Regions from separate parts of the Brevibacillus ginsengisoli genome, predicted to be linked through region 2. Evidence: riboswitches for the same ligand, from Rfam matches in the RefSeq annotation. Region 2 holds a riboswitch; each other region holds the start of a gene.
The links. Region 2 has a riboswitch for lysine ahead of ACQCN2_RS01935 (aspartate kinase). Riboswitches for the same ligand answer to the same signal wherever they lie in the genome.
Positions count from the first base shown of each region.

Region 1: another riboswitch for lysine. It lies ahead of dapD (2,3,4,5-tetrahydropyridine-2,6-dicarboxylate N-acetyltransferase); the one in region 2 lies ahead of ACQCN2_RS01935 (aspartate kinase).
Region 3: another riboswitch for lysine. It lies ahead of ACQCN2_RS14820 (amino acid permease); the one in region 2 lies ahead of ACQCN2_RS01935 (aspartate kinase).

Region 1 covers NZ_JBNJQR010000003.1:222,228-229,761, forward strand. Annotated here, with positions in the region: gene ACQCN2_RS08215 (ATP-dependent DNA ligase) at 1-105, shown strand, start outside; gene ACQCN2_RS08220 (N-acetylmuramoyl-L-alanine amidase family protein) at 129-866, opposite strand; gene ACQCN2_RS08225 (divergent polysaccharide deacetylase family protein) at 1,006-1,833, shown strand; gene ligD (non-homologous end-joining DNA ligase) at 1,830-2,753, shown strand; gene map (type I methionyl aminopeptidase) at 2,808-3,560, shown strand; lysine riboswitch at 3,627-3,807, shown strand; gene dapD (2,3,4,5-tetrahydropyridine-2,6-dicarboxylate N-acetyltransferase) at 3,938-4,648, shown strand; gene ACQCN2_RS08245 (aspartate aminotransferase family protein) at 4,722-5,906, shown strand; gene ACQCN2_RS08250 (N-acetyldiaminopimelate deacetylase) at 5,903-7,042, shown strand; gene ACQCN2_RS08255 (hypothetical protein) at 7,284-7,534, shown strand, end outside.
Region 2 covers NZ_JBNJQR010000001.1:366,663-374,196, forward strand. Annotated here, with positions in the region: gene ACQCN2_RS01915 (electron transfer flavoprotein subunit alpha/FixB family protein) at 1-668, shown strand, start outside; gene ACQCN2_RS01920 (YfmQ family protein) at 824-1,243, shown strand; gene trxA (thioredoxin) at 1,405-1,725, shown strand; gene uvrC (excinuclease ABC subunit UvrC) at 1,874-3,652, shown strand; lysine riboswitch at 3,807-3,996, shown strand; gene ACQCN2_RS01935 (aspartate kinase) at 4,235-5,476, shown strand; SAM riboswitch class I at 5,569-5,695, shown strand; gene metX (homoserine O-acetyltransferase MetX) at 5,821-6,894, shown strand; gene ACQCN2_RS01945 (DUF2507 domain-containing protein) at 6,875-7,339, opposite strand.
Region 3 covers NZ_JBNJQR010000007.1:2,866-10,399, reverse strand. Annotated here, with positions in the region: gene ACQCN2_RS14835 (2-hydroxyacid dehydrogenase) at 1-227, shown strand, start outside; gene ric (iron-sulfur cluster repair di-iron protein) at 335-1,036, shown strand; gene fosB (metallothiol transferase FosB) at 1,164-1,589, opposite strand; lysine riboswitch at 1,802-1,989, shown strand; gene ACQCN2_RS14820 (amino acid permease) at 2,104-3,579, shown strand; gene ACQCN2_RS14815 (methyl-accepting chemotaxis protein) at 3,718-5,445, shown strand; gene ACQCN2_RS14810 (TetR/AcrR family transcriptional regulator) at 5,627-6,214, shown strand; gene ACQCN2_RS14805 (DUF5367 family protein) at 6,211-6,618, shown strand; gene sstT (serine/threonine transporter SstT) at 6,904-7,534, shown strand, end outside.

The DNA of each region.
Region 1 (7,534 bases), on a different contig from region 2:
CAATTTTTGGAATGGACGAAGGGCAGAACACTTCGACAGCCTGTGATACAGGCTTTTGTGAATGTATCGCCGGAAGAATGTAAATCCCCTCCCATCAAATTGTGAGAGGGGGAACAGTCATGACCTTTTTAATGCAATTTTTCCATCAGGTGTTTCAGCATATGCGTGATCCACGTATTTTTAGTCGGTTCCTGACGCAGTTCCCCCAGCAACATGAAATATTCGTCGACCGCGGCTCTGATAGAGGCTGCGATCTGAGCTTGTTCCCTTGGCGTCAGTAAACGGTGTCGATCAGACACATTACTTAAATACCCCATCTCCACGATAATCGAGGGACAAATCGAATGACGAAGCAAATAATACGTTTTCCCCACTTGTGGCTTGCCATGTACCTTATACAGGAGGTTAAGTGAGTTCTGCATCAGTTCAGCCAACATGTAACTTTGGCTGTTGTGCTGATAAAGGACAAGCGGCCCGCTGGCTCTGCTTGAATTTGACCAGTTAACATGCAGGCTGACCAATATCTGTGGTTGCAACTCCATCGCAAGGTGTCTTCGCTGAGCGAGATCCTTAAGGTGGCGTGAACGACTTTTTGACCAATGGTTTTCATCGCTTAGCGCATAATCTCCATCGCGATTCATTACCACATGATAACCTTTTTCAGCTAAAGCCTGATAAAGCTGCTTCCCGATGGCCATGTTGATGTCTTTCTCAAGAATGTTACCATAGGTGGTTCCACTGTCTACCCCTCCGTGTCCCACATCAATTAAGACGTCGATTGGATAATCTGATGGGGAGGCTTGAACAGTTGAAACCGGGAGTAAGAGTCCGATCATAAGACAGAATCCCATCACTTTTTGCTTCATATTAATCACCTGATACTAGCGAATTTGGCTCTCTTATCCTTCCCTTTTACTCAGCAGTCATACGGAAACCATGGTGTAAATCAATTGTAGAAAAGCCAAACTACCCGTACGGCAAAATTTTGTGTAAAGGAGTGTCGAGATGAGGCAAGCTTCGATTAAATACAGGGCTTTAATCGCATATGGTCTTCTGATCATTCTGCTTGTAACGGATAGTGGAAGCACTAATGCCGCCCCATTAGATAACCCTGATCCTAAGAGAATCGCCATCGTCATTGATGATTTTGGAAACAACATGCTAGGGACAGAAGAAATGTTGAAGCTCCCTTTTCCCTTAACCGTTGCCGTTATGCCATTTTTGTCGACCACCAAGCGGGATGCCGAGTGGGCTCATCGCTTGGGACATGAGGTTTTTGTTCATATGCCGATGGAGCCGTTGCGGGGAAAGGCTTCCTGGTTGGGACCCGGCGCTATTACTACCGACCTCTCAAATGAAGAGATTAAAAAAAGAGTAAATGCCGCTTTTGAAAATGTTCCTTACGCAGTGGGGATCAGCAACCACATGGGCTCCAAAGCGACAGCCGATGTACGAGTCATGCGCGCAGTCATGGAGGTGTGCAGAGACCGTGGAAAAGTGTATTTGGACAGCCATACGACCTACTTTAGTGTAGTGGAAAAGGTAGCCCGCGAAATGGGTGTGCCTTATATTCAGAACAATCTCTTTCTCGATAATCAATATAGCAAACGGCATATCGCCAAAAAGGTGTATTCCCTGCACGACTATTTAAAGACCAATTCAAATTGCATCGCGATTGGACACGTTGGAATCCAAGGGAAGAAGACAGCCTCAGTTTTAAAGGAGAATAGTTCCTTTTTAAAAAATGAAGGCAAGCTGGTGACTGCCACCCAGTTAATGGATCCGAATTATCACGTGATTGGTAAGCGTGAACGAAAGGAAGGGAACAAATGACATCAGCAACGATGGAACGTGTTGAGCTGATGGTGGATGGAACGCCCGTTGGTATTTCCAATCCGGACAAGCTGTTATGGCCGCAGAAGCCTATCAGCAAAGTCCAGTATCTCGAATATTTAATTCAGGTGGCTCCATATATGCTTCCTCATGTAATGGATCGGGTATTAACAGTCATTCGCTTTCCTGACGGGGTAACCAAAGAGAAGTTTTATCAAAAACACTGTCCGTCATATGCTCCCGATTTTGTCCAAACCTATCTTGTGGAAGATATTCGGTATATTCTCTGCAATGATTTAGCCACTTTAATTTGGTTGGGGAACCAAGCCTCCATCGAATTGCACGTTCCATTTGTCACCATCCATTCCACTAAACCGCAAGAAATCGTATTTGATCTTGACCCTCCGTCACAGAAAGAATTTGCTCTGGCTGTACATGCGGCCTTGATGATGAAAGAGATTTTTGATCAGTTGAAGCTTGTCTCGTTCGTCAAAACATCAGGAAACAAAGGCTTGCAAGTGTACATTCCGCTTCCTAAAGAACAATATACATTTGAAGAAACCAGAAGCTTCACCAAATTCGTTGCCGATTATTTGACTGCGCGCGAACCCTCCCTTTTCACAACGGAACGATTAAAAAAGAATCGCGCCAACCGACTGTATCTGGATTATGTTCAACATGCGGAAGGAAAGACGATTATTGCTCCCTACTCGGCTCGAGGCAACGAGGACGCATTGATCGCCACACCATTAATCTGGCAGGAAGTGAACGAAAAACTTCGTCCTCATGACTTCACGCTAGAGATGCTACCTAGGCGGATTCAACAGAACGGCTGTCCATTTGCACAGATGGAGGAGAGCAGATCCCGGCAGAATTTTGACTATTGCCTGGAATGGATTTCTAAACAAAAAACAAGTTAATCACCAATAGCCACTTCAGAGGTATAATATATAGATGTATAGGAGGTGGCTTCTTTGATTTATCTTAAATCAGAGGAAGAGATTAATAAGATGCACGCGGCGGGCCAGATTCTGGCAGCTTGTCATCAAGAGATTGCGAAATTAATCAAGCCGGGAATTACGACTTGGGAAATCGATCAGTTTGTGGAAAAATTTCTGGCTAAACATAACGCAACACCCGAACAAAAAGGATACCAAGGATACGAGTACGCAACCTGCGCGTCGGTCAATGATGTGATCTGTCACGGATTTCCTTCCAAAAAGGAGTTGCGCGAAGGAGATATTGTGACCATTGATATGGTTGTCAGGTTAAATGATTGGTTGGCAGACTCCGCTTGGTCATATGCGGTAGGCAAAGTGTCCACCGAGGCACAGCGTCTGTTGGATGTGACCAAGCAGGCCCTTTTTGTCGGGATCGAAAAAGCGGTGATCGGCAACCGTTTGGGAGACATTTCTCACGCGATACAGGAATACGGGGAGTCTCAAGGGTATTCGCTTGTTCGTGATTTCTGTGGACACGGAATCGGCAAGGAGATGCATGAAGATCCGGTTGTTCCCCATTTCGGACCTCCCGGACGAGGCGTTCGTCTCAAAGAAGGCATGGTGATTACGATTGAACCGATGATCAATACCGGGACGTACCATGCCACCGTCGATGATGACGGGTGGACAGCGCGTACCGCAGATGGTAGTTTATCCGCACAGTACGAGCACACCATTGCGATCACCAAATCGGGTCCGCGAATTCTTACCCAACTGGATCTTTAATACTTTCTTTTGCATTTCTAGTTGTCTGTTTCACTTGATTCTGTTAGAGTAAATACAATTGAATCAGGTGTAAATAGAGGTGCGCTGCGAATCAGTAATTCTTGGTCTACGGGAGAAGGGGCTCCGGATGAGAATGAAAGGTCAAAGTGCCGAAGTCGACGTTGCCCCCCGCAACATCGGCTGGGGTGTCCGTGAATAACGGCCATCTTGTCATGAAAGGCTACTTTCGTGGAGCGCTATTTATCATTTGCAGGGGAATCAAATGCAATGAGTAGATATGCTGCTCATTGCATTTTTTGGTTGATGTCAATGCTAGATTACCTGCGGTACAAAGAAAGAATCAGTTGATGGTTAAACCAATGTGGAGGTAGAAAGTAATGAACATGATGAATGCCAACGAAATCATCGCTTTTATCCAGAAAAGCGTCAAGAAAACCCCAGTACAAGTACATATCAAAGGACAATTGGAAGGCATTGACTTTGGAGCTAACACCAAAACGTTCATCACAGGCAATGTAGGCGTATTGTTTGGTGAGTGGAGCGAGATTGCACCAGTATTAGAACAACACAAAGACCAAATTGAAGATTACGTAGTGGAGAGCGACCGCCGCAATTCGGCAATTCCTATGCTTGATACCAAACATATTCAAGCTCGTATCGAGCCAGGCGCAATTATCCGTGATCAGGTGACAATCGGCAATAACGCCGTCATCATGATGGGGGCTATGATCAACATTGGCGCTGTGATTGGCGAAGGGACCATGATCGACATGAACGCAGTCGTAGGCGGACGCGGAACCATCGGCAAAAACTGTCACATCGGAGCGGGTGCCGTTGTAGCTGGCGTAATTGAACCACCTTCCGCAACCCCTGTCATCATTGAAGATGATGTTGTTGTAGGCGCCAATGCCGTTATTCTGGAGGGCTGCCGAGTAGGTCAAGGCTCTGTAGTCGCTGCAGGTGCTGTGGTGATTGACGATGTGCCTCCGTATGTAGTAGTGGCAGGTACACCAGCACGCGTGATCAAAAAAATTGACGAAAAAACCAAATCCAAAACCGAGATTAAACAAGAGCTTCGCCAACTGTAATACTCACGCTAGGTCCAAAGCGAAGGAGGAGAGACCCTTGGAAGATTGGCGTTCATTAGATGAAAACTATATCATGTCAACTTACAAACGATTACCTATTGCCATAGCCAAAGGGGAAGGCAACTACCTGTTTGACACGGAAGGAAAACAATACCTTGATCTGTTTACGGGGCTTGCAGTGAATATTCTCGGCCATTCACATCCTCATGTCATGCAAGCATTGCGTGAGCAGGGTGAGAAGTTTCTGCACATCTCGAATTATTTTCTCAATCCGCCCGCTATTCAATTGGCTAAGCGTCTGGTAGAGAATTCGATTCCAGGTAAGGTCTTCTTCGGGAATTCGGGAGCAGAAGCAACAGAAGCGGCGATTAAACTCATTCATAAGTGGACGCTCAAGCGGGGAAATGGTCGCGAGGGAATCGTCGTATTGAAAAACAGCTTCCATGGTCGGACACTAGGAGCGCTTCGTCTAACTCGACAACCGCATGTCTATCAGGATTTTCCACAACCAGATTTTCCGGTGTATGAGCTTGAGGTGGATAACATCGCTGAGCTGGAAGACCTTTGCGCTCGTGTGAAGCCAGCGGCTGTTTTAATGGAGCCGGTGCTAGGCTCAGGCGGTGTCATTCCGTTGCGTATAGAATATCTTCAGCAGGTGGCTGCGATTACGGAGCGTGAGGGCATGCTTCTATGCATTGATGAGATCCAAACGGGAGTTGGCCGTACAGGAAAATTCTTCGCGTACCAACATGCGGATGTGACCCCTGATCTCATCTTATTTGCCAAAGGCGTGGGTGGAGGCCTGCCGCTTGGCGGACTCATCGCTGGCCATAAACTGAGCGACTTATTTCAACCGGGGGACCACGGAACCACGTTTGCTCCCTCTCCATTAAGCGCCGCTTTGGGCAATGCCGTACTCGATGTTGTATTCGACGAGGCATTTATGGAGAAATCTCGTACGGTAGCAGCCTATTTGTGGGCTCAATTGAACCGTTTGAGCGAAAAGTATCCTGATCTGCTCCAGGGTTTGCGTGGAAAAGGCATGATGCTTGGACTGCCGACCCAATTGCCTGCAGAGCAAGTAAGTGGAATCCAACGATATATGCTCCAACGAGGCATACTTGTCGATGTGACGCAAAAAACGATTATTCGTCTGCTTCCGCCGCTTACAATGAAGCAAGAAGAAGTGGATCGACTCATCAGCTTGTTGCAAGAAGCCATTGAACATGTCGTCGTTTCGAAAGGAGCTGTAGAATGAACGCTACAGGCTCTTCTTTCATTAAAATAAGACGCGAATTGCACCAGATTCCTGAGCCAGGCTTCCAAGAATTCAAAACACAAGCCTATCTACTTCAGTTTATCGAGCAGCTTCCGCAAGATCGGTTGGAGATCAAGACATGGCGGACAGGCATTCTTGTTCGCGTACGCGGTTTGAATCCAACAAGGACGTTAGCTTGGCGCGCGGATATGGATGGTTTGCCGATCGTAGAGGAGACCTCCTATGAATTCGCCTCCACACATCAGGGGTATATGCACGCGTGTGGTCATGATATGCATATGACGATCGGGTTGGGAATCCTGAGCCACTTTGCCCAAAACCCGGTGGATGATGATTTGCTGATGATTTTCCAGCCTGCTGAGGAAGGACCGGGCGGGGCTCTGCCCATGCTCGCAAGTAAGGAATTCCAGTCCTGGAAACCTGACGCGATTTTTGCCTTGCATATCGCTCCCGAGTATCCGGTGGGAACCATCGCTACCAAACCGGGAATCCTGTTTGCCAATACCTCAGAACTGTTCATTGATCTTGTCGGAAAAGGCGGACATGCCGCACACCCGCATAAAGCCAACGACATGGTGGTGGCCGCCAGTCATCTGGTTACGCAGCTGCAAACGATTGTTGCGCGCAACCTTGACCCGCTGGATTCGGGGGTCGTGACGATTGGCAAAATTGAGGGAGGAACCAAACAAAATATTATTGCAGAGAGAGCCCGTATCGAAGGGACCATTCGCACACTCTCTATGCCATCGATGCAAAGAATCAAATCCCGTATTGAGGCGTTGGTTCGCGGGATTGAGGTTGGCTTCGAATGTCAGGCAACTATTGATTATGGCTCAAACTACTGCCAAGTATATAATCATCACGAGCTGACCCATGACTTTATGGAGTGGGTTCTAGCCAACGAAAAGGTTCAGTTGATTGAATGCTCGGAAGCCATGACTGGGGAAGATTTCGGATATTTTCTCGCGGATATACCGGGCTTCCTGTTCTGGCTCGGTGTCGATACCCCGTACGGACTACATCACAGCCGAATTGAACCAAACGAGGATGCGATCGAGGTAGCAATTCGTCTGATTACGGACTATTTCACATATATTGGCAAAAAGATAAAGTAAAAATTTCTGTCGCTTCTTTTTCTGTCGGGGAAAGAAGCTTTTTTTTATATTTTCTGTGGATAACTCAACTGAATCCTTGTAGATCAAGCCTGTGGATACTGTGGATTCTGTTGAAAAAAATATCAAAACATGCACAACTTATTTCACTTTGGTGCGTCTAAGATAATATGAAAAGAATTCGGAAGCTTGATGTGAGCATTTCGAACAGTTGAAAAGGAAATCGTACTGGAGGAAAGTGGTTATGAAAAAGTTAGCGTTGATGGCTCTGACTAGTTTAATGATTGTGGGAGTTTCAACGACAGCATTAGGCGATGGTAGCTTAGACGTGTTGGTGGATAAAACACGGACCCATGTAGAGCTTCCAGCTTCATCGGTTGAGTCCGTTCAGGATTTAGTAGACAAAATGGGTGGATTTACTTCATATGATAAAAAATCCGGCAAATTAATTGTTGAAACACCTCGGGTAAATATGCTGGTTCTCGAAGGTATTCA
Region 2 (7,534 bases):
TTGGCCGCGATTTGGCTCCTCGCGCAGCGGCACGCCTTGGCTTAGGCTTGGTGTCTGACGTAACTGCGGTGGAAGCTGGCGGAATTTTCACTCGTCCCATTTATGCAGGAAAAGCGTTCCAAAAACGCAACTTCACAGATAGCAAAATCTTCGTAACTATCCGTCCGAACAACATTCCGGTTGGCGAAGCGGACAGCACCAAAACTGCGGAGACTGTTTCATTCAACGCTGAGATTAAAGACCTTCGTACCATTGTTAAAGAAGTAGTGCGCAAAACTTCCGGTAAAGTAGACCTCTCTGAAGCTAAAGTCATCATCTCCGGTGGCCGTGGCGTGAAGAGCGAGGATGGCTTTAAGCCGTTGGATGAGTTGGCTGAAGTGTTGGGCGCGGCAGTAGGAGCTTCCCGCGGAGCTTGCGACGCCGGCTTCTGCGACTACGCGTTGCAAATCGGTCAAACCGGTAAAGTGGTTACGCCTGACCTGTACATCGCATGCGGGATCTCCGGAGCGATCCAGCATTTGGCTGGGATGTCCAATTCCAAAGTAATCGTCGCCATCAACAAAGACCCAGAAGCGCCAATTTTCCAAGTGGCTGACTATGGGATCGTGGGAGACTTGTTCGAGGTCGTTCCACTTTTAACAGCAGAATTCAAAAAAGTATTGGTGTAATCCACCCGCTATTGAAATGAAGTCGAGGAGAATATCCTCGGCTTTTTTTATTTTAAGTTGGTTAAAGTAAGTCGTAGATTATCTGTTTGAAATTGAATGTTTTTACCATTATTATTATAAATATGGTAAAAATTCGATAGAAAAAGGTGCATAGCATGTCTGAAACGATGGTGAACTGGCTATCTCATAGTATTGGTATGTTGCTCATTGTAGCGTTTTCATTGCCCAGTTTTGTGCTGATTTGGATGGCTAAGAAGGTGGCTATTCATCGGGAACTGAAACTTGAAGAAGTACAAGCTGTCGACCTTGTCGCAGGGGAATCGATTCAGCCTTACTCTGCCCCGAAAAAGGACGAGATTATTCAACAGTTTAACAGAGATATCTTCATTCAAAAGGTCCCGTCCAGCGAACTTCCAAACGGTGAAAAGCATCTGCGGATACAGACGAACAACGAAATCATCCATCTATATCACAAAGATCAAGAAGATATGTACATTGAGCGGGTCAATTCAAAGGGCAAAACGAAATCGTACTGGGTGAGAAGCCCCTTTCTTTCGAGTGAATTGAATGCCTAATTTCCTAAAGGACAGATAAGAATTGGCTTGATAAAAGCAAGGTAACGGGACAAAATAGGTAAAGCAGATAAAGTGTCAACTGACGTGGTCAATTCTAATATTGAATGGTATACTTTAACACGGTGGAAGTTTTTATGTGAAAAATGAGGGAGGATTCCTACATGGCTATTCTTAATACAACGGATCAAAATTTTGCTCAAGAAGTAGAGCAAGGCGGAGGAACCGTTCTTGTTGATTTCTGGGCTCCTTGGTGCGGTCCTTGCAAGATGATTGCTCCAGTCCTTGAACAAATCGATTCTGAAATCGGTAACAAATTAAAAATCGTGAAAGTAAACGTTGACGATAACCCAGATTCTGCTGGACGTTTTGGTATCATGTCCATCCCAACTTTGTTGTTGTTCAAAGATGGTCAACCAGTAGACAAAATCGTTGGTTTCCAACCAAAAGAAGCACTTCTTTCTACTATTAACAAACATCTGTAAGAGATAGTGTTGAGCAGCCTTGCCATATGGCGGGGCTGTTTTTTATATTGTTGAAAAGTCGAATTGCTTTACAGTGGTTTCGACGGGAACGTTTGTGCTACGATAAAGAGGTTGAAACTGTTCATCTGAAATGAGAGGAGGGACCAGGATGAAGACGATCAAAGACAAATTAGCGGTTCTGCCGGATAAACCAGGCTGCTACCTGATGAAGAACGCGAATGGTGAAATCATATACGTCGGCAAGGCCAAAGTATTGAAAAATCGCGTTCGCTCCTATTTCACAGGCAGTCATGACGGCAAGACGCAGCTGTTGGTCAGTGAAATTACTGATTTTGAATACATCGTCGTTTCCTCCCCCATTGAAGCTCTGCTTCTGGAGTGTAATTTAATCAAACAATACAATCCGAGATATAACGTCTTGCTGAAGGATGACAAGACGTATCCTTACATTAAAATCACTAACGAAGCTCATCCACGACTAGAGATCACACGCAAAGTGCTGAAGGATAAAGCCAAGTATTTTGGTCCTTATCCGAATGCCGGAGCCGCTCAAGAAGTGAAGAAGCTGTTAGATCGACTCTACCCGTTAAGAAAATGCCAGACGATGCCGAAGCAGGTTTGTTTGTACTACCATCTAAGTCAGTGTCTTGCTCCCTGCGTATATGAAGTGGACGCGGCACAGAACGAGCGAATCGTCGAGGCAATCGCCAAGTTTCTTGACGGCGGGCATGAAGAGATGAAAAAAGAGCTGACCGAGCGCATGCACCAAGCAGCGGAAGAGATGGAATTCGAGCGGGCGAAGGAGCTGCGAGACCAGATTCGCAATATTGAGGCGGTTATGGAGAAGCAGAAGGTGACCTTTACGGATACGGTGGATCGGGATATTTTTGGCTTTGCTGTGGAGAAGGGCTGGATGTGCATTCAGGTCTTCTACATGCGCCAAGGAAAAATGATCCAGCGGGAAACCACGATGTACCCATACTATGGGGATGAGACAGAAGATTTCATGTCGTTTGTTACCCAGTTTTATTACGATAAACAGCAGGCATTGCCAAGAGAAATTCTTTTGCCGGAACGAAGTGAGGCTGAACTGCTGTCAGAGTGGCTGAATGTCAAGGTACTGACTCCTAAGCGAGGGAAAAAGCACGAGCTGGTGAAGATGGCCGACGAGAATGCGCGCATCGCTTTGCAGGAGAAATTCGCTTTAATGTCCAAAGATGAGGCGCGAACTATTCAGGCGGTACACAACCTTGGGCACGTTCTAGGAATAGGGGTAGCCAAGCGGATTGAGGCGTTTGACAACTCCAATATTCAAGGAGCTGAGCCGGTATCCGCGATGGTTGTCTTTACTGACGGTCGCCCGGATAAGAAGGAATACCGCAAGTTCAAAATAAAAACCGTTGAGGGCCCCGACGATTACGGCTCTATGCGGGAGGTCGTGCGCAGGCGCTACACCCGCTTGCTAAAAGAAAATCAACCGCTTCCTGACCTGATTGTCATTGATGGCGGAAAAGGACAAATATCGGCGGCGATGGACGTGCTCGAGAATGAACTTGGACTTTATATACCCGTCTGTGGTTTGGCGAAGGACGAGAAGCATAAAACGGCACAGCTGTTGTTTGGAGACCCACCAGAGCCCGTTGATTTAAAGAGGGACAGTTACGAATTCTACTTGTTACAGCGGATACAAGACGAGGTTCACCGCTTTGCGATTACCTTCCATCGCCAGTCGCGCGGAAAAACAATGCTGAGCTCCCAATTGGATGAGATTCCGGGAATTGGCGAGAAGCGACGCAAGCTCTTGTTCAAACATTTTGGTTCACTCACCAAAATGCGTGAGGCAAGCGTAGAGGATTTCCGGCAAATCGGTATAGGTGACAAGCTGGCGCGAGAGATCATCGAGAAGCTGCGCAAGCTGGACACCTAAAACAGTCATGACCGTTTTAGGTGTCCGCCATGCGGTCATCTCGACTTTAATGAAAAACGTTGAGATGTTTTTTGCAAAAATAGAGGTTGAACATGCCACAAACGCATGCTATAATCCAAAACAATTAAATAAGTAACCTCACTTCCCATAACTGGAGTGAGGTAGAGGCGCGAAAACCAAGAGTACCCCCCGAAGATGCGGGCATTAGCAGGGTGTGGGAAAGGGGAATTCGCCGAAGTGCAACAGGCGGCCCGATGCTTGTTGTGCTGGGTCTGTGTTGAAGAAGCACAGAACTGTCAACGCTGTATCAAATCCTAATACAACGTTGGAGAGCTATCTCACAGAGGATGAAGGACTTCGTGTATTCACGTGTTGTGAATAATGCGGAGTTGTTCGCCGACGTGTCCAAGGGAGGGAGGCACTGGTATGTCCATAAGTAGGGCAACGACAGGTCTAACCTTGTTGTTGCCTTTTTTGTTTAGGTCATCAACCGAAAATATTGCGTGAATAATAAATAAGCTTACGTGGAAGTTATGGTATCAGGATAGGATCAGTGATTATTCGATAGGGGAGAGAAACCAGATGGGATTGATCGTGCAAAAATACGGAGGAACCTCAGTTGGAACGATTGAACGGATTATGCGGGTAGCAGACCGGATTATTGAGACGAAAGAGCAAGGAAATGACGTCGTAGTTGTTGTGTCCGCGATGGGCAAATCCACCGATGTGTTGGTTGACATGGCGAAACAAATCAGTGAACAGCCACCGGCCCGTGAGCTGGACATGCTGCTGACAACGGGTGAACAGGTATCGATCGCGCTGCTCGCGATGGCATTGGAGAGCAAAGGTCATGCGGCGGTTTCGATGACCGGATGGCAGGCGGGGATTATGACAGATTCCGTACACTCCAAAGCCCGTATCCAAGACATTGATAATCAGCGAATTCGAGAGGCGATTAGCCAAGGGCGCATCGTGATCGTGGCCGGGTTTCAAGGAATTACGGAAGCAGGAGAGATAACGACATTAGGTCGAGGTGGATCCGACACGACGGCTGTCGCGCTGGCTGCCAGTCTGGAAGCGAATAAGTGCGAGATTTTTACGGATGTGTCTGGTGTATTTACAGCTGACCCAAGAGTTGTTAAATCAGCTCAAAAGCTGGACAGTATCTCCTATGATGAAATGCTGGAGCTGGCAAATCTCGGTGCAGGCGTGCTTCATCCACGCTCCGTGGAGACAGCGAAAAAATATAAAGTGCGTTTAGTCGTACGTTCTAGCTTTACGAATGAAGAGGGTACTTATGTGGAGGAGGGTTCGTCAATGGAAACAGGAAGAGTGGTAAGCGGTGTTGCGCATGACGAGGACGTTGCCAAGATTACGGTTGTCGGCATGCCGGCCAAAGTAGGAACATTATCCCTTTTATTCAACACATTGGCTTGTGCTCAAGTGAATGTCGATATCATTATTCAAAGCTCGTATGATGCGGCTGAAACCAATATTTCCTTTACAGTCTCAGCGGATGATCTGACGCATGCGCTGGAGGTATTAAATCAGAAATCAGCCGAACTAGGGTTTGATTCGGTTGAATACGAACAGGGATTAACCAAAGTCTCGATTGTAGGCGCGGGCATGGTGACCAATCCAGGTGTGGCAGCGGAGATGTTCAGACAGCTGGCGGAGCAACAGATTTCGATTAAAATGGTCTCCACTTCAGATATCAAAATCTCCTGCGTCATCCCAGCAGAGTTCACTGGGCTTGCGGTGACCACATTGCACACAGCCTTTGGCCTGGATGTGGAAGAAGCTGCTGTGGTACACGGAATGTAAGAGAACACACACAAAGAAGACTGGAAGAAGCTCGTGTTAGATATTGACACTTTCCTCTTCCAAATCGTATGATGAATGAAATAATATGGATTCTCTTATCGAGAGTGGTGGAGGGACTGGCCCGATGAAGCCCGGCAACCCCGCAGTAGCGGAGAGGTGCTAAATCCAGCAGACGCGCGACGCAGAAGAACTGCAATGGACGCGTTTGGAAGATAAGAGCGGGTATCTGTCTATTCAGAAATCAACCCCTCTTCTCTTCGAAGAGGGGTTTTTACCATTTGCGTAAGCCCGCTAGAGAGGTGAGGGACGAATTCTTTTCGTCGGATAGTAAGGGGGAAAGCGTTGTGCAAAAAGCATTCATTGGAGATTTGCAGCTGGAATCGGGGGAAGTCCTTAAGCAAGTGGAGATCGGCTATCAGACGTATGGTACCTATGATCCCAACCGTGATAACGCGATTCTAGTTTGCCACGCTCTAACGGGAGACGTATATGCTGTAGGTGACGGGAGTCGTCCAGGCTGGTGGGAAGGACTTATAGGGCCCGACATGCCGATTGATACAAACGAATACTTCGTCATTTGCAGCAATGTTCTCGGTGGATGCTACGGCTCTACGGGGCCAGCCAGCTTGAATCCTGAGACGAATCGCCCGTATGGTTCCAGCTTCCCGATGGTCACGATCCGCGACATGGTGCGAGCGCAACGATGTTTACTGAGTGAGCTCGGTGTTCACCATCTGTATGCGGTAATGGGTGGCTCCATGGGTGGAATGCAGGTGTACGAATGGGCAGTTGAATTCCCGGAGATGATGAATCTGGTCATCCCCATCGCTACTTGTTCCCGTCTCTCGGCTATTGCCATCGCCTATAATGATGTCGGCAGGCAGGCGATCAAGAACGATCCCGAATGGAACGGCGGAGACTATTACCCGGGCGCAGGGCCATCTAAGGGCCTTGCGGTTGCCAGGATGCTTGGGATGATAACCTATCGGACGGCTGAATTATTTGAAGAGCGCTTCGGGCGCAGCTTCAAGCAAGAATCAGAGAATCACGCGTTGGATATTACCTTCCAAATCGAAAGCTATTTGCGCTATCAAGGGGAGAAGTTGGTCGAACGTTTTGACGCCAATTCCTATCTCGCCCTGCTGCGGGCAATGGACTCTCACGATATCGGCAGAGGACGTGGCGGTGCAGAGCATGCCATCTCCCGTATTCGAGCTACGGTACTTATGATCGGGATTACCGATGATCTCTTGTACCCGCTAGAGCATCAAAAGGAAATGGCCAATCTGATGCGCCAGAATGGTGTGGAAGTTGAATTTCATACACTTGAATCCAAATTCGGGCATGACGCTTTTTTGGTGGAGTTTTCTCGTATGGGGCGGATTGTCACACCGTACGTCAAGAAAGTAAGATCGTGATCAGGACTTCCGATTGTTTAGAATCCTCTGACTTGACGACTTCCAGATGGCCTTCCAATTCTTTTTGTAACCATTGGCTAATTGCACCTGCGATGATCCCGCACTCCAGCATTAACGAAGAGGTCAGTCTGTCTACTTCAATATGAGAAAATACGGAGTGTGTCAACGAGTAACGAAAGGAATGCTCGGTCTCTTCAAGGAGCTCTAGCTTCCCCAAGCCGAGACGAATGAACGGCAGGATCAGGTCATCCGCATTTTTTATCGAAATTTGCGATCCCACATCTTTTCCTAACCAGTACAGAATGGGGCCTTCGCTCTCGCCTAAAAGTTTGCGTGTCAAGCAATCTCTCAACATATGGAAACCTAGGTACGGCATATTCATTTGCTCCAAATGAGACATTGTTTGTCCAGAAAATAATGTGTAGAGCGGATCGACTATGCGCATGATGATTTCTCCTTTGCTCATAGAGTTGATTTACTAGTTTTCATATTCCAATCTATGAGAATTTTGAGAATCTGATGACAATATTCATATAAAAAAGAGAAAAATCTTTCTAGATAGAATGAGATCCCCCCTATAAAAGCCTGTCATAACAGGTGTATAGGAGGGTTTTTTGTTTTGCAACTAATATGATTCTAT
Region 3 (7,534 bases), on a different contig from region 2:
AGCGGATTTGGGCAGCGGGACTTGATGTATTTGAGGTTGAGCCTGTACCCCTTGACCATCCGTTACTGACCCTGCCCAACGTCGTGACACTGCCGCATATCGGAAGCGCAAGCATTGCCACGCGGATCAAGATGGCGATGCTGGCTGCCGACAATCTGCTTCAAGCCCTTCGAGGAGAAGTGCCTGCTCATCTGGTCAATCCGGAAGCACTTAGAAACATCAAATAAAAGACATGAGATAAAAACTTCATCGAAAAATTTCGAGAAGTATAATCCAGATCACATTTTTTCCTCCTGAATCGGACTATAATGCCCTTATAAAGGAGGTAGTTATGATGGAAATGAAGTTTAATACAACAGATAAAATAGGAGAAATCGTTGCGAGATTCCCGGGAGCGAGCAACATTTTCAAAGAATATAAAATTGACTTTTGCTGCGGTGGCAACCGCCCGCTTGCCCATGCTTTTGACCAGCTAAAGCTGAACGGAGAAGAAGTGCTGAACAAGCTTCAGGCAGCTTTTGAAGACGCTCAGAACAAACAGAACGCCAGCCGTAATTGGAAGGAAGCACCTTCAAGCGAGATCATCGAATTTGTGGTGAATACCCATCACGCCTATCTGACGAAGGAATTGCCGTTACTCAGTGAATTCGTGACCAAAATCATGCGGGTTCACGGCCCTGCCCATCCTGAGTTGAGCCAGCTTCATCGATTGTTTCACAGCTTGAAGCTAGAACTTGAGCAGCATTTGGTAAAAGAAGAAGAGATTCTCTTCCCGCTGATTCGTGCCTATGAAGCCATTCCGACAGAAGAAAATCGCAACCAGGCTTTTGCCAAACTTAACGAGCTGGAGAGCGAGCATGAGCTTGCCGGCAATCTTTTAAAAGAGATGCGAGCCATCACGAATGACTACACCTTGCCGGAGGGAGCTTGCCGTACCTACACAATAACGTTTCACAAGCTGGCGGAGCTCGAATCCGATCTGTTTGAACACATTCATCTGGAGAACAATATCTTGTTTCCACGTTTGAATGATTAATTTAGCAGGAAATCTCTTTGGCTGATCATCCCAAAACCCTGTTCTGACGGTAGGCAGTTGCTGAATCGTTGGGAGAGGGTTTTTTTATGTGGAATTATGGAAGGTGGGCTACAATCCGGAAGATAGATTAATCGAGAGAACTTCCATAAAAGGTCATGTGGGTCTTCTCATCCCGATAATAGGCAAGCCGATCCTCAAGCGATCCCGTATGAAATTCAAACTTATGTCCGTCTGGATCGGTGAAGTAGATCGATTGTTTATCTCTCTCATCTCTTGTTCTACCCGAAAGAATGTTGACGCCCAAACACCTAAGCCGAGCTTCCAAGACGGCCAGTTCGCTTTCTTCCACGGTAAACGCCATATGTGTATACGAGTGCTGGATTTCGTTGCGAGGAATGTCCTCTTCCACATTAAGCGCGAGCCAAAGATCGTCAAGAAGGAAGTAGGCGAGCTTTCTGCCTTTTACCAGCAGCTTGGCGCCCAACGCTTCCTGATAAAATTGAATCGAGCGCTTCAGATCGGAAACGGAAAAACAGACATGGTTAATCTTCATGGCTAACTCCTTGAATGTGTATTTGGCAAGCTATTGGCCTTTCTCAATTATGGTCTTAGAACCGAATGCGAATCAAGGAGTGAACCTCTGAAGCGGTTTAGAGTGAATGAATAAACCGAATGGAATAATCGGGTAGTTGAAATTTTAGAAACATTAAACTATAATCATGTATGTTATTCATCAACCAATTAAATAATAAATCCTCATCGGATCGATGGGGTAGAGGTCGCGGCTTTTAAGAGTAGTCTGCAGGAGATTCAGAGAAAATCAATGACTCCAGACAAAAGGAAAAGCTGCCGAAGTCCGCTTGGATTCTCGTGCAAGCGGGTTGGGGCTGTACTCGAAAGGGACAGAACTGTCACGTTTACTTCACAGGTAAACGTGTTGTGCTATCTTCAGCGAAGATCTGGTGTGGGTTTTAGTAGAATTCCGCCCAACTCGTTTTGTGCGGTTTTTTTGTGCCCACCTCTTCGAAGCTAGCAAGAAAAACATAATTTTGATAGAGGTGAAAGAGATGAACAGCAGCACAAACGGACAAACAGATGGATCCAATCAGTCCAATCATCTACAGCGTGGACTACGCGCGAAGCATATGACCATGATTGCGATTGGCGGCTCGATTGGGACAGGACTATTCGTCGCAAGCGGGGCATCGATCCACGATGCGGGACCAGGTGGAGCGCTTGTCGCTTACCTTGCGATCGGTCTAATGGTTTACTTCCTGATGACAAGCCTTGGCGAGATGGCAACCCTGCTTCCTGTATCCGGTTCATTTAGCACGTACGCCACACGATTCTTAGATCCTTCTCTCGGATTTGCGTTGGGATGGAACTATTGGTATAACTGGGCGATCACCATTGCGGTAGAGATTTCCGCTGGTGCACTCGTCATGAAATATTGGTTTCCGACAACCAACTCTCTCATTTGGAGCGGCTTGTTCTTAGCACTTATGTTTGGCTTAAATTATTTATCCGTTCGTGGTTATGGAGAGTCGGAGTACTGGTTCTCGATGATCAAGGTTGTGACGATTATTATTTTCCTGGTCGTTGGGGTTCTGATGATTCTGGGAATTCTCGATGGAAAGCCTGTTGGGTGGGAGAATTTCACAGTAGGTGAAGCGCCATTCAAAGGCGGATTTATGGCCATGCTTGGAATCTTTATGATTGCCGGTTTCTCCTTCCAGGGTACAGAGCTGGTGGGGATTGCCGCAGGGGAAAGTGAAGATCCAAAGCGTAACATTCCAAAGGCGATCAAACAAATCTTTTGGAGAATTTTACTTTTCTACGTATTTGCTATATTTATTATTGGCATGCTGATTCCGTACACCAACGAGAATCTGGTGAGCAGTAGTGTGGAAAATATCGCGATCAGCCCATTTACCATTGTATTTCAAAAAGCGGGACTAGCTTTCGCCGCTTCCGTGATGAATGCCGTGATCTTGACATCCGTATTATCCGCGGGTAACTCAGGGATGTACGCGTCTACCCGTATGCTCTGGGTGTTGGCGAAAGAAGGCAAAGCGCCTAAGTTTCTCGCCAAAATCAATTCACGCGGGATTCCTGTGAACGCGCTCCTTGTGACTACGTTTATCGGGGCATTCGCTTTTCTGGCTTCTCTGTTCGGAGATGGAACCGTGTATATCTGGCTGTTGAACGCCTCCGGTATGTCTGGTTTTATTGCGTGGTTGGGGATTGCCGCGAGCCATTATCGTTTTAGAAAAGCGTACGTGGCACAAGGACGCGATCTCAATGACCTGCCGTACCGAGCAAAATGGTTCCCGTTTGGCCCAATTTTCGCTTTCGTCATCTGCTTGATCGTCACCATTGGCCAGAATTACCAGGCTTTCCTTGGCGGAGAGGTTGACTGGAATGGAATTCTCGTTTCCTACATCGGAATTCCGCTGTTCCTAGCGTTGTGGCTGGGGTACAAATTCAAAAATAAAACCAGGATTGTTCCGCTGAAAGAATGTAATTTTGAGGTAGAGGATTAGAGCTGATTGATTGGGTAAGACTACTTGAAGGAACAAATATGTGTATGATAGCTGTTGGACTTCGGTTCAACAGCTTTTTGTTCACATAATTTTCACACGTTAATAGGTTTCTTGAGAAGAGCTTTAGGGGTAAATATAATGCAAGTAAATATTATTTCTGGAGGGATTGCGATGAGAATAGCTACTTTGTTGAAAACAGTTAGCATCGTATTTGTTCTACTCATCATTATGGTTGTAACCTGTGTAATTTTGCTAAACTCCAGTTATGAAAGGGAACGCGCCGCAACGTTACGACAAGCTGAATTTAAACAACTTGGTATTGATCTTGCTAATGCCTCCGACTATCTAACCAATGAAGCGCGAAGGTATAGTGTGTTTGGGGATAAGAAGCATTTTGACAATTATTGGCGGGAGGTAAAAGAGACAAAGACACGAGACCGAGTAGTACTTAGATTAAAGGAATTACAGGCTCCTCAAGATGAACTCGATCTGATTGCACAGGCGAAACAAAACTCCGATGCGCTAATCGCGATCGAGGATGCGGCAATGAAGGCAGTCGAGCAGAATAATTTGGACAAGGCCCGCCAACTAATGTTTGACGACAATTATGACCAGAAAAAAAGTATTATCATGAAGCCGATAGAAGAGTTTCAGCAGAAGATGAACGATCGTGCGAAGACTGAAGCTGACCAAGCAAAACAGCAAACTGTCACATACCTGATGCTACTCGGTATCTTAGTTGGAATCACCGCAATTATACTTTTGACTATAATTTATGTATTTTTCAGAAAATTCAAACCGTTAACGCTTGTTTCGAACAAAATGCTTGAACTCTCAAGGAATGAAGGGGATTTAACAGCACGCTTACAGGTCGAGACTAAAGATGAAATCGGTCAATTGGCACAAGGATTCAATACATTTCTAGGAAATCTGCAAGCCATGATCCAAAAAATGAATGCAGCCATTCTACAGATTGCCTCTACAGCTGAACAGTTAAGCGCAGGCGCTGAGCAAACAAGCAAAGCAACGGAAGAAGTCTCGACTACTATACAAGAGATTGCGATCGGTTCAGAAAAACAGGTACAGAGTGTTCACTACGGGTTAAAATCGATGAAAGAAATGGCGAGCGGAGTTGGAGAAATCTCACTTTATGCCGATGAGGTATCTGCATTGGCAGGGACTACGACTGACGTTTCGATGGAAGGGGTCAAGTCAATCCAGCAGTCTGTTAATCAAATGAATTCAATACATACAACGATGCTTGGTCTGGCAGACGTTGTCAGAGGTTTGGGTGACCAATCTCAAGAAATTGGACAAATAAACGAAGCCATTACAAGTATAGCCGCACAGACGAATCTTCTTGCCTTAAATGCTGCAATCGAAGCGGCACGTGCAGGTGAACATGGAAGAGGTTTTGCAGTTGTTGCCGACGAGGTACGTAAATTGGCAGAACAATCCTCCCGATCAGCTCAGCAAATTGCGGAGTTGATCACGAATATACAAGTAGAAACCCAAAGAGCAGTCAATGCTATGAATAAAGGAACAAATGAAGTGGTGGTAGGGATCGAGGTAGTAAATACAGCGGGCCAATCATTCACGCATATCCACAACTCTATTAGAAAAGTGGCAGAAAAAATAAATCAAGTTCTAGCCGTATCCAAGGAGGTATCAACAGGTACAAAGCAGGTTGTTCAGTCGATTGAACAAATTCAAGGGGTGGCTGAAACAGCTGCGTCTGGTACACAAAACGTCTCTGCTGCATCGGAGGAACAATTGGCTTCCATGGAAGAGATTACATCATCTGCATCTTCTCTCGCCAAAATGGCTGAAGAATTACAAGAGCTGGTTGGAAAATTTAAAGTCTAAAGCCCATACAGACAAGCTCGCGCAATTAGCAGTCGTTCTTCTCTAGTACACGATTAGCTGTTGGACTTCGGTTCAGCAGCTTTTTGCTATGTAACAGAGCGTATTGAAAACCAAAAGTAGGTGAGGTAAAATTTACCCATAGGAAGTTAGTTAGTTGAATAACTAATATGGTGGTGGAGAAATGGCAAAACCAAATGTCATAAGTAAGCAAGATTTAATTCAATCAGCAAAGGAATGCTTAGTTCATAACGGAATTGAAAAATTTACTTTACGAGCGGTTGCAGACACGGCAGGAGTGACACAAGGTACAGTCTATTATCATTTTCGAACCAAAGAACAATTGTTATTGGATATTGTAAAAGAAATCTGTGACCGCACTTGGAACGAATTATCTCAAGATCATGAGAATGTGATCAGACTGGCAATCGAGTCAGCCAAAAGCCGTTGTTCCCACGATTCATTTTTTCATCGATTGTATGTAACCTTAATCGTTTCAGGCATCCATAATGAAAAAATCAGAGAACAATTGGGTGACATCATGAGAAATGAAAATAAGGCGCTATCCGATCGTTTGTTAGCCTTATGGCGCGAATCACCAATTGAGGGAGTCTCATTTGAAACATGGGGAGTCATTTTCAATGCAATCGTGGATGGATTAGCAGTACAGGCTTTAATGTCCAAAAATTTTTCGGTAGATAAAACATATGCCGAGCTCGAAAAACTCATTATGGGATTAAGTAACCTTTCAACGAAGGGGGAAGAAAGATGAATAGATACTGGTATACAGCCGTATGGGGACTCGCTGTCTGGTTGCTTGCGACCATTTTCTTTAGGTTGTTTGGAGAATATGTGCTCTTTCATCCTGATACAAGCGCATTCCTAATCAGTACATCATTACTCTCGCTTGGAACGGGGGGTGTGCTATTTGCTGCCACCCGTACGTATATGAGGTCTGACCAATCTGATCATGCGGCACTTCGCTTTGGAGTAATTGGCACCGGAATTGGTTTGCTTTTAGACACCTTTTCGTTGGCTAATCATTCCGTTATTTTCCCTAAACTGGATGATGCACAGGTCATTGCTTTTACGGTGTGGATAACTTTTGCCTACGCTTTGTACCTGTTTATACCAGCCATGATGAACCAAAAAAGAAACAGAAAAGAAAAGAGCTAGTGTAATTCCTTCACATCATCGTCGTCAACATCTCCAAAACTGTTTCAACAATCTAATTTAGCTAATCAAAAAATAAGTTTGAGAAGAAAGCGGGCAGTGTATCTCCTTGTTTCTGGGAGCTAAATTTTGAAAATAGAATCGTTTAAGAAAATTTTATTGATGTGTAAATAATCTTTCCTTTGTAAAATATCAAAATAATCATTATTATAGTATTTATATTAATCATTTGTGTTTGTCAGGTGGACTGTGATTACAAACTTATCTTAAACTACTGGGGGAACATCAATGAAAAGCATACTGAAAAAGTGGAATCAAATAAGTCTGGTAAAACAAATTATTGTTGGTTTGATTTTGGGTATTATCTTGGCTGTGACGATCCCCGGAGCAGCAAAACCTGTTGTGATCTTAGGTACTTTATTTGTAGGTGCTTTGAAAGCAATCGCGCCTGTGTTGGTACTCTTCTTGGTTATGTCAGCCATCGCTCAACACAAGAGTGGTCACCAAACGAATATGAAATCTATCATCGTCCTCTATCTTTTAGGAACCTTTTTAGCTGGATTAATCGCTGTTATTGTCAGTTTTATTTTCCCTGTAAGCTTAACACTTGCAAAGGGCGCTGAGGGTGTGACGGCTCCTGGCGGTGTTGTAGAGGTCCTCAAATCATTACTGCTGAACGTTGTTGATAACCCGGTTAAGGCAATTTTCAATGCGAATTATATCGGTATTTTAGCTTGGGCGACACTCCTTGGTTTGGCTTTAAGAAATGCCCCTGATACGACAAAAACGATGATTTCTAATTTTTCAGATGCTGTATCTAAAATGGTTACATGGGTGATTAAGTTTGCGCCATTAGGAATCATGGGTCTAGTATTTGATTCTATTACGACAAATGGAATTGAGTCGTTACTAAGCTATG